3 regions of the Rhizobium sp. BK491 genome follow, and region 1 is predicted to be linked to each of the others. Evidence: predicted binding sites of a transcription regulator. Region 1 holds the regulator's gene; each other region holds the start of a gene.
The links. Region 1 encodes PhoB, which activates phosphate uptake and scavenging genes when phosphate is short. Its sites were predicted from a motif close to TGTCATNNANCTGTCAT; they were not measured.
Positions count from the first base shown of each region.

Region 2: FHX05_RS01325 (esterase-like activity of phytase family protein) is a predicted target of PhoB. The motif match lies at 1,884-1,900, and genes of this name have one in related genera.
Region 3: FHX05_RS19315 (acetoacetate decarboxylase) is a predicted target of PhoB. The motif match lies at 1,219-1,235, and genes of this name have one in related genera.

Region 1 is NZ_JACIAR010000002.1:413,763-417,041, forward strand. Features, by position in the region: gene pstA (phosphate ABC transporter permease PstA) at 1-52, shown strand, start outside; gene pstB (phosphate ABC transporter ATP-binding protein PstB) at 67-882, shown strand; gene phoU (phosphate signaling complex protein PhoU) at 934-1,647, shown strand; gene phoB (phosphate regulon transcriptional regulator PhoB) at 1,679-2,362, shown strand; gene FHX05_RS09925 (GcrA family cell cycle regulator) at 2,452-2,988, opposite strand.
Region 2 is NZ_JACIAR010000001.1:246,029-249,307, reverse strand. Features, by position in the region: gene recG (ATP-dependent DNA helicase RecG) at 1-184, shown strand, start outside; gene FHX05_RS01325 (esterase-like activity of phytase family protein) at 227-1,714, opposite strand; gene FHX05_RS01320 (DUF502 domain-containing protein) at 1,956-2,648, opposite strand; gene glmS (glutamine--fructose-6-phosphate transaminase (isomerizing)) at 2,825-3,279, opposite strand, start outside.
Region 3 is NZ_JACIAR010000004.1:201,191-204,469, forward strand. Features, by position in the region: gene ppk2 (polyphosphate kinase 2) at 1-202, opposite strand, end outside; gene FHX05_RS19310 (3-hydroxybutyrate dehydrogenase) at 300-1,088, opposite strand; gene FHX05_RS19315 (acetoacetate decarboxylase) at 1,294-2,040, shown strand; gene FHX05_RS19320 (patatin-like phospholipase family protein) at 2,077-3,234, shown strand.

The DNA.
Region 1 (3,279 bases):
GATGAACATCGGTGCCATCCTGCTGCGCCGCCGCTTCGAGCGGCGCTGGTAAGGGAGGGCCGGGGAATGAACATGATGACGGAAGCCGCAAGCGAAAGAGCCTTGGCCAAGAAGATGACCACGATCCCTTACAAGATGATCGGCCAGGACGTTTCTGTGTTCTACGGCGACAAGCGGGCGCTCTTCGACGTCAATCTGAAGATCCGCGCCAATACCGTCACGGCTTTGATCGGCCCTTCCGGTTGCGGCAAGTCCACCTTCCTGCGCTGCCTCAACCGCATGAACGATACGATCGAGACCTGCCGGGTCACCGGCAAAATCACGCTCGACGATCAGGATGTCTACGACGACAGCATCGACGTGGTGGAGTTGCGCGCCCGCGTCGGCATGGTCTTCCAGAAGCCCAACCCGTTCCCAAAGTCCATCTTTGAGAACGTCGCCTACGGCCCGCGCATCCATGGCCTGCATCGCTCAAAGGCCGATCTCGAGCATATCGTCGAGACCAGCCTGCAGAAGGCCGGTCTCTGGGGCGAGGTCAAGGATCGGCTCCATGATGCCGGCACGAGTCTATCGGGCGGTCAGCAGCAGCGTCTGTGCATCGCCCGCGCCGTCGCGGTCAGTCCGGAGGTCATCCTGATGGACGAGCCATGCTCGGCGCTCGATCCGATCGCGACCGCCAAGGTCGAGGATCTCATCCACGAGCTGCGGGAGAATTTCACCATCGTCATCGTGACGCATTCCATGCAGCAGGCAGCCCGCGTCTCGCAGCGTACCGCAATGTTCCATCTCGGCCATCTGGTCGAGGAGAACGACACCGATAAGATGTTCACCAATCCCGACGATTTCCGCACGCAGGATTACATCATGGGCCGTTTTGGTTGATGATGTCAGGCGCGCGGCTCATTTCACACAGTTCACCTTGAGGATAGAAAAATGGTCTCCACTCACATTCTCTCTGCCTATGACGAAGACCTGAAGTTCCTGACGCGCCGCATTGCTGAAATGGGCGGCCTGGCAGAGCAGATGGTTAGCGACAGCGTACGCGCGCTGGTCAATAGCGACGCTGCCCTGGCCCAGAAGGTCATCTCCGACGACGTCGTTCTCGACCATGCCGAGCGCGAAGTCGGCGACAAGGCGATCGTTACCATCGCCCGCCGTCAGCCGATGGCGGCGGACCTGCGTGAAATCATGGGCTCGATCCGCATCGCATCCGATCTGGAGCGCGTCGGCGATCTCGGCAAGAACACCGCAAAGCGCGTCATCGCCGTCCAGGGCACCGGTGTCCCGCGCCGTCTCGCCCGCGGCATCGAGCATCTCTCCGAACTGGCGCTGAGCCAGCTCAAGGAAGTTCTGGATGTCTACGCGACCCGCTCGCCGGACAAGGCCGTATCGATCCGCGAACGCGACGAGGAAATCGACGCCATGTACACCTCGCTCTTTCGCGAGATGCTGACCTACATGATGGAAGATCCGCGCAACATCACCACCTGCACGCATCTTCTCTTCTGCGCCAAGAACATCGAGCGCATCGGCGACCATGCCACCAACATCGCCGAGACGATCTATTACATGGCGACGGGCGCGCAGCCGGAAGGCGAGCGCCCGAAGGACGATACCGCCAATACCGTCGGCGCAGTGACCGAATAATCCGAAAGCGAAGAAAGGAGACCATAGGCGCATGGTTCCGAGAGTTGCTGTTGTAGAAGACGAGGAAGCGCTCAGCGTTCTGCTGCGCTACAATCTTGAGGCCGAAGGCTTCGAGGTAGACACGATCCTCAGAGGCGATGAGGCCGAGCTGCGTCTCCAGGAGCGCATCCCCGATCTCCTGATCCTCGACTGGATGCTGCCCGGCGTATCGGGCATCGAGCTCTGCCGCCGGCTGCGTATGCGGCCGGAGACGGAGCGCCTGCCGATCATCATGCTGACGGCCCGCGGCGAGGAAAGCGAGCGCGTGCGCGGGCTTTCGACCGGCGCGGACGATTATGTCGTCAAGCCGTTCTCTACGCCGGAGCTGATGGCTCGCGTCAAGGCGATGCTGCGGCGTGCCCGCCCGGAGGTTCTCTCCACAGTGCTGCGTTGCGGCGATATCGAGCTGGATCGCGAAACCCATCGCGTCCACCGCAAGAGCCGCGAAGTGCGGCTGGGGCCGACGGAATTCCGCCTGCTGGAGTTCCTGATGTCCTCGCCGGGCCGGGTCTTCTCGCGTTCGCAGCTGCTCGACGGCGTATGGGGTCACGATATCTACGTCGACGAACGCACGGTCGACGTCCATGTCGGCCGCCTGCGCAAGGCGCTCAATTTCTCCAATATGCAGGATGTCATTCGCACCGTTCGCGGCGCGGGCTACTCCATGGAGGCCTGAACGGCGATACCCGATCAGGCATCAACATAGCGGCGGAAACAGAAAACGGGCCTCAAGGGCCCGTTTCTTTATCTTAGTCATCAAGCCTCTCAGCCACGCGGCTGGGCCGGCCTACGCCGCTCATGCACCGGCTGGTAGGCCAGGCGCTGATGGTAGGTGCAGTAAGGCGATGAATCTGGGCTCTCGTTGCCGCAGAAATGGAAATCGTCCTTCAGCGGATCGCCGACCGGCCACTTGCAGGTGCGCTCCGTCAGTTCCGTCAGGCCGAGGCGGCGGGAGATCGGAACGACGACGTTCGATGCCGGGCGATACTGGATTTCGTTGACGGAATCGATCTCGATCTCTTCCTTCAGCATGGTTGCGCCCTGCTGGCGGGCAACCACCGTGCGGGTAGCAACGCGCGATCCGTAGGTCGCAGCGCGAGGTGCCGCTGCGCTGCGCTTCGGCGTGCGCGCTGCGGTTGTCGCGCCGCCCGCCTTCGCTCGGCCGGGGAGGTTCAGGCGATGCACCTTGCCGATGACGGCATTACGGCTCACGCCACCGAGCTGCGCAGCGATCTGGCTGGCGCTCAACCCTTCGGACCATAGCTTTTTCAGCTTCTCGACGCGTTCGTCTGTCCAATTCATGCCCTGTCTCCGCTGTCGCGTTTCCGATGGCAGAATCCCTCACCATTGCCTCGCATGGTATCGAGGCGCGAAACGCTCTAAAATTGTGGTGACTAGTTCCGCCGCATGCAGTCTAGCAATTGGTTTTTAACCTAGTGTGAGGCTGACTCCGTGACAAGAGTCGCGGGAATCTTGAGGAATCGATTTCGAGGTTTTCCCCAACTTGCTGTCCGGGCGTGGCATTTCTGCCATAGGCGCCGCCCGACGCATCTCTTTTGCCGGCAAGCGTTTTCTCGCACCTGCTAAAACGGC
Region 2 (3,279 bases), on a different contig from region 1:
CACGCCAGGCTTCCGCATCGCCAGCCTCGAGGCTCATGCCGATCTCCTGGAAATCGCCCGCAAGGATGCCGCCTATCTCATCGAGCGCGATCCGGAACTGACCAGTGAGCGTGGCAGTGCGGTACGCACCCTGCTCTATCTCTTCCGCCGCGACGAGGCGATCCGCTTCCTGCGAGCGGGGTAGGCGGATGGACGCGTTAGCCGCGTCCATCCGCGTTTCATCAGATCACTTTGCGGCGAGACCGGGAATGGTAACCTGGAATACCTGGAACATGGTATCGACATCCGCGCCACTATCATCCTTGTAGGCAGCGCCGACCTGGAAACCATCCTGGGTGATGAAGTCGTTGTCATTGGCGACGAACAGGAAGTAATCGTCAGGCAGCTTCAGATCCTGAACGCTGACGAGCGACATGGCCTCCCACTTTTCCGAGAGGTTGTTTCTGTCGTTCGGCGCGCCGTTATGCAGACCAAAGCGCGCTAGATCGGCGCTGTCGTTGATATCGATGAAATTGCTGACTACCGCCGGCTTGACTGAAGGATCAAGAACGCCCTTCGGCGCGACAGCTGTGTCGCCGTCGAACTTGCCGCCGGCAATATCGGTGGCAGCGGAAACATCGACAGCCACAACGCTGCGATAGAGCGACTTATCGCCCTTCTGGCCGTAGCCATTGTTGCTATCGCGCGCCAGCATCAGGAAGCTTGTCGGTGAGAGCGCCACGATTTCGCTCTGGGCGGCAACGGCTGTCTTACCCTTCTCATTGGTGAACACCGGCAGAGGCACGACATATTCGTGCACCAGCTTCAGATTTGCAGAGTCGGCGGCATCATAGACAAGCGCGCGGGTATTCTGGCGCGTGGAGCTGGAATCGCCGCCATCTTGGCGAGTCGCGGACTGGAGCACGACGATCAGGAACTTACCGTCCGGGGTCAGAGACATGCCCTCGAAGCCTTGGTTGTTCTGGCGCCCGCTGGTCGGATCTTTCGGATCGGGAGCGGTTTCGCCAGGGCCGGGATTGTTCGAGGAAAAATTCACGGCGCCGTGGCGCATCGGCAGAAACGCGGCCGGTGGTGCCGTGGCCGAGATCATCAGCCCATCCGCCGAGAAGCGGTAGATATAGGGACCGTATTCATCGCTGATGAACATCGAACCATCGGGCAGCCGGGCAATGGCTTCGTTGTCGAGCGAGACCTTACCGTTTGGTGCCTGTGGCAAAAGTGGCAAGCCGCCTTCCGCCTGGCGAGCGCCGTTGGCTGGGTCAAGGCCAGTGGTTTCGTTGCCCTTGTTGTCTTTCAACAGCAGCGTATCCGCGAGCTTGGCTTCGACGCCCGCCTGTTCCTGGCCGGCTGGAGGTGTCGCACCGGGGGCAACCGGCGTCAGCTTGATATCGATGGTGTTGAGACGCGCACGGTAATCCGTGGTGCCGGCGACATTATAGCCGCGGTCCGGCAGCAGCCACAGCGAGCCCTTGTAGGTGCCGTCAGCGTTGCGGGTCCAGCTCTTGGTGTCGATTGACATGCCTGAACCGGAGCCGAAAGTCTCACCGAACTTATCGCGCTGATTGGCCGGAATGCGGCCGATCGCGACGCGGCCTTTATTGACCAGCTTAACACCGTCAATCGTCACGGAATTATCCGCCAGCGCCAGCATTGGAGCCGTGAAAACAAATGTGGCAAGCGCTGCCGACAGCAGCGGCAAGCTCTTCGAACGCATATATCTCAAAACCATATCCTCCTAATTAAAAACTTTGTGAAGGCAACGACATCCATCTCCGGCCGTTTCGGACCGCGTTGGAGAACCGCAGCTCGGTGCCTGTGCCCCGAACATACGATGCTGAGATACGTGCGATTATCTGCCCCGACTGACGATCTAAGGCGTCAATATGATAGAGGCATGACAATTCGCGCAGAACGCGAAGGCATTGATCCAACTATTAGAAGATGAGCAATTGAGGTTAAGGAGCCACGGGAACCCGCTGCCGCAATTCCTTGGCTGCGACCAGCTTCTCGTATTCCGGCGCCACAAGGCCGCCCGAAATCAGCAGCTTGGCGCCATCTTCAGGGCTCATATCGAGCACCGTGATCTTTTCGCGCGGAACGAAAACCAGAAATCCGGCCGTCGGTACGGGCGTCGGTGGCAGGAACACCGCCACCATGTCCTGACCCATGGCATTGAATTTCGAAGCGATCTCGCCTTTGGCATCCGTGGATATGAAGACCATGGACCAGAGGCCGGGGCTCGGATACTCGATCAGCCCTACCTTCTTGAACGAACTGCCCTGCTCTTTGAGCACAGTCTCGAAGATCTGCTTGACGCTCTTATAGATGGTTCGCACCAGCGGCACGCGATTGACGATCGACTCGCCGAAGCGGACGATGCTCTGACCGATCAGGTTCTTGGCCAGAAAGCCGACGATCGTGATGAAGATCATCGCGATCACCAGGCCGGTACCGGGAACGGCGAAGTTCAGATAGCTTTCGGGATCGTAGCGCGCGGGAATATAGGGGCGAACCCAGCTATCGGCCCAATGGACGACGGACCAGGTCAGCCATAGGGTAATGGCGATCGGGGCACAGATAATCAGGCCGGCCAGGAAATTGTTTCTGATCCGCGTCGTCACGGACATTTTGATGAGTTTTTCAGTCATTCGCCGCTCGAAAACTCCGTCCCGTCGCTACCGCTTCCCGGCAAACCCTCCCCACCATCTCTGTGGGCGAATCGTGCCAGAAATTAGCGCGGCATACAACCCGCTAGCCAGATCTGTGAGCCCAACAAGCGATCGACTCACGAGGACGTGACGGCAAATGCGCGGCGGAAGGAATCCTATTCCACGGTGACCGATTTGGCGAGATTGCGCGGCTGATCGACATCCGTGCCCATGAACACGGCCGTATGATAGGCAAGCAATTGAATCGGCAGCGAGAATATGATCGGGGCTATGATCTCGTCCACGACGGGCAAGGTGATCGTCGCCATGGTCGGCAATGTCGATGCGGCAGCGCCAATTTCATCTGTGATGAAGATGATTCGGCCGCCGCGAGCCGCGACTTCCTGCATGTTGGAAACGGTCTTGTCGAAGAAGCGGTCATGCGGGGCGATGACGATAACGGGCATGTTCTCGTCGATCAGCGCAATCGGCCCATGCTTCAATTCGCCGGCCGCATAGCCCTCCGCGTGGATGTAGGAAATCTCCTTGAGCTTCAGCGCGCCTTCCATGGCGAGGGGGAAGCTGGTGCCGCGGCCGAGATAGAGCACATCCTTGAACTTCGAGATCTCGC
Region 3 (3,279 bases), on a different contig from region 1:
GGCGCACGAGCTCATGCTGAAGACGGAACAGTTCGCGGAAATAGACCCTGCGGTCGAGGGTTGCCTCGCCTTCGCTGACAAGCCCTTCGGCAACCAGCTCGTCGATACGGTCCTCTTCGAGCTGCATCTCCAGCTCTTCGTCGAAACTGTCGACGATCTCATCCTTGATGCGGCTGAGCGGGTCCTGGGTTTCATCGGTCATTGTGCGCCTCCTGCTCTGTTTTCATGTTGGTGCCGCGGCCTGCGGCCGCGGAAAGCCGGTATGGTCCTCGAACAAATACCGGCTATGGGTTTCGGTATTATTCGGCGGTCCAGCCGCCGTCGACGGAAAGCGTCGTGCCGGTAATCTGCTTGGCGGCATCGCCGCACAGGAAGACGGCGATGGCTGCGACTTCATCCACAGTCACGAATTCCTTCGTCGGCTGGGCGGCGAGCAGCACATCATGCTTGACCTGCTCTTCCGTCATATTGCGCGCCTTCATCGTCTCGGGGATCTGCTTCTCGACGAGCGGCGTCCAGACATAGCCGGGCGCGATGGAGTTGACGGTCACGCCGTTCTGGGCGGCTTCGAGAGCGATGGTCTTGGTGAGACCGGTAATGCCGTGCTTGGCCGACACATAGGCCGACTTGAAAGGCGAGGCGACCAGCGCATGCGCCGAGGACGTGTTGATGATGCGGCCCCATTTGCGCGCCTTCATGCCGGGGATGGCAGCCTTGATGGCGTAGAAGGCAGCAAGCAGGTTGATGCGGATGATCGCTTCCCACTTGTCGTCAGGAAATTCCTCGATCGGGGCAACGAACTGGATGCCGGCATTGTTGACGAGAATATCGAGGCTGCCGAAGGCTTCCTCGGCTTCGCGCACCATGGATGTCACTTCCTCGCCATTCATCATGTTGGCGCCGGAGTAGCGGCACTTCACGCCGAAATCGGCCTCGATGGCAGCGCGTTCCTTTTCGATCGCATCGGCATCGCCAAGGCCGTTGATCGTGACATTCGCGCCTTCAGCGGCAAAGGCGCGCGCAATCGCAAGCCCGATACCGCTCGTCGAACCGGTGACCAGCGCATTCTTCGAAGTCAACGAACCCATGATGCAACTCCTGCAATCGTAATGACGTGGTTGGGTAAAGGGAAATGCTCAAGATGGGTGCACACTGCCAGCCGGATATGTCGCTTTGATAACAGTGCGGTTTCGCCTCTCGCCGCAACCCTTCGGCACCTGACACTTCACTGTCATGCAACCGTGCAAATTTGCCGCCGGCGCCTCGCTGTTTCCTCCAACGACGGAAAATACGATGAAGGTCGAAGACATTCTCAAGCATGCCTATGCAATGCCGCTGACCAATCCCTCCTATCCTCCGGGGCCTTATCGGTTCTTCGATCGCGAATATATCATCATCACCTACCGGACCTCGCGCGAGGCGCTTGAGGCCGTCGTGCCGGCCCCGCTCGAAATCGACGAGCCGCTGGTGAAATACGAATTCATCCGCATGCCGGATTCCACTGGCTTCGGTGATTATACCGAGACCGGACAGGTCATCCTGGTGACCTATCGTGGACAAAAGGGCGGCTATGTCCACTCCATGTATCTGGATGACGATGCGCCGATCACCGGCGGCCGCGAGATCTGGGGCTTCCCGAAAAAACTAGCCAGTCCGAAGATCGTCAACGAGGGCGAGGTCATCGTCGGCACGCTGCATTATGGCAGCGTCCTTTGCGCCACGGGAACGATGGGTTACAAGCACAAGCCGATCGACCAGGGACCGCTTCTGTCCGCTCTCTCGGAACCCAACTTCCTGATCAAGATCGTGCCGCATGTCGACGCCACCCCGCGCATCTGCGAGCTTGTGCGCTACTACTTAACCGATATCACCATCAAGGAAGCCTGGACCTCGCCAGCCGCCCTCGATCTCAGGCCGCATGTCATGGCGGACGTCGCGCGGCTGCCTGTGCTGGAAGTGGTTTCCGCGGTTCATTTCACCGCCGATCTGACGCTCGGCCTCGGCGAAGTCGTTCACGACTATCTCGCAGAGCGCAGATAACCAAACCTCATTGCTATTTTATGCTGGAGACGGACCGTGCTTGAACGAAACACCAAGGCCGCAGCCCCGACTATCCCGGAAATTGCCGCTCAATATGATCGCGTCGCTCTGGTTTTCCAGGGGGGCGGCGCGCTCGGCGCCTATCAGGCCGGCGTCTACGAGGCGCTTGCCGAAGCGGGATGCGAGCCGACCTGGCTTTCCGGCGTCTCGATCGGCGCGGTCAATGCCGCGATCATCGCCGGCAACGAGCCTGGTCGGCGGCTGCAACGTCTGGAGCAATTCTGGCAGATCATCTCCGGCCGCAAGATCTGGGCCTATACGCCCGAAGGCGATTTCTTTCGCGATATCCGCAACCGCACCAGCTCGTGGATGACGATGACCATGGGCCAGCCCGGCTTCTTCAAGCCGCGCTTTCCCAATCCCTGGCTGGAGCTGCCGGGTGCGGAAGGTGCCACCAGCTTCTATGACTCGGCAGACCTCAAGAAGACGCTGGAAATGCTTATCGATTTCGACGTGCTGAATGACGGCAAGAAGCGTTTCAGCGTCGGCGCGGTGAATGTGCGTACCGGCAACTTCGTCTACTTCGACACCGACAATATCCGCATCGGCCCCGAGCACATCATGGCGAGCGGCGCTCTGCCGCCGGCGCTCCCGTCCATCCGCATCGAGGGCGAATATTACTGGGACGGCGGCATCGTCTCCAACACGCCGCTGCAATATCTGCTCGATCAGGAAGAAGACCGCAGTTCGCTCGTTTTCCAGGTGGATCTCTTCAGCGCTCGCGGCGTCCTGCCGCGCAGCATGCCGGATGTCCTTTCGCGCCACAAGGACATCATGTATTCGAGCCGCACGCGGCAGAACACCGATAATTTCAAGCGCATTCACGGGCTGAAGATGAAGCTCCTGGGTGCGCTGAAGCGTGTCCCTAGGGATCAGCTGACCGCGGAAGAGGAAGAACTGATCGCAGATTATTCCGATGCCGGTGTCGTCAACATTGTGCACCTGATCTATCAGCACAAGAACTACGAAGGTCACGCCAAGGATTACGAGTTCTCTGGCACCTCGATGCGAGAGCACTGGGATATGGGCCTCGAGGATACGAAGCGGACGCTGCGCCATACCGACTGGCTGTTGCCGCCCTTCACGGATGATGCGGTCGCCATCCACGATCTCCACCGGGAAGACCCGGCGTGAGACCGATGTTGCGCCAGAGCAGTTCCAGCAAAAGTGCGAAGCGGT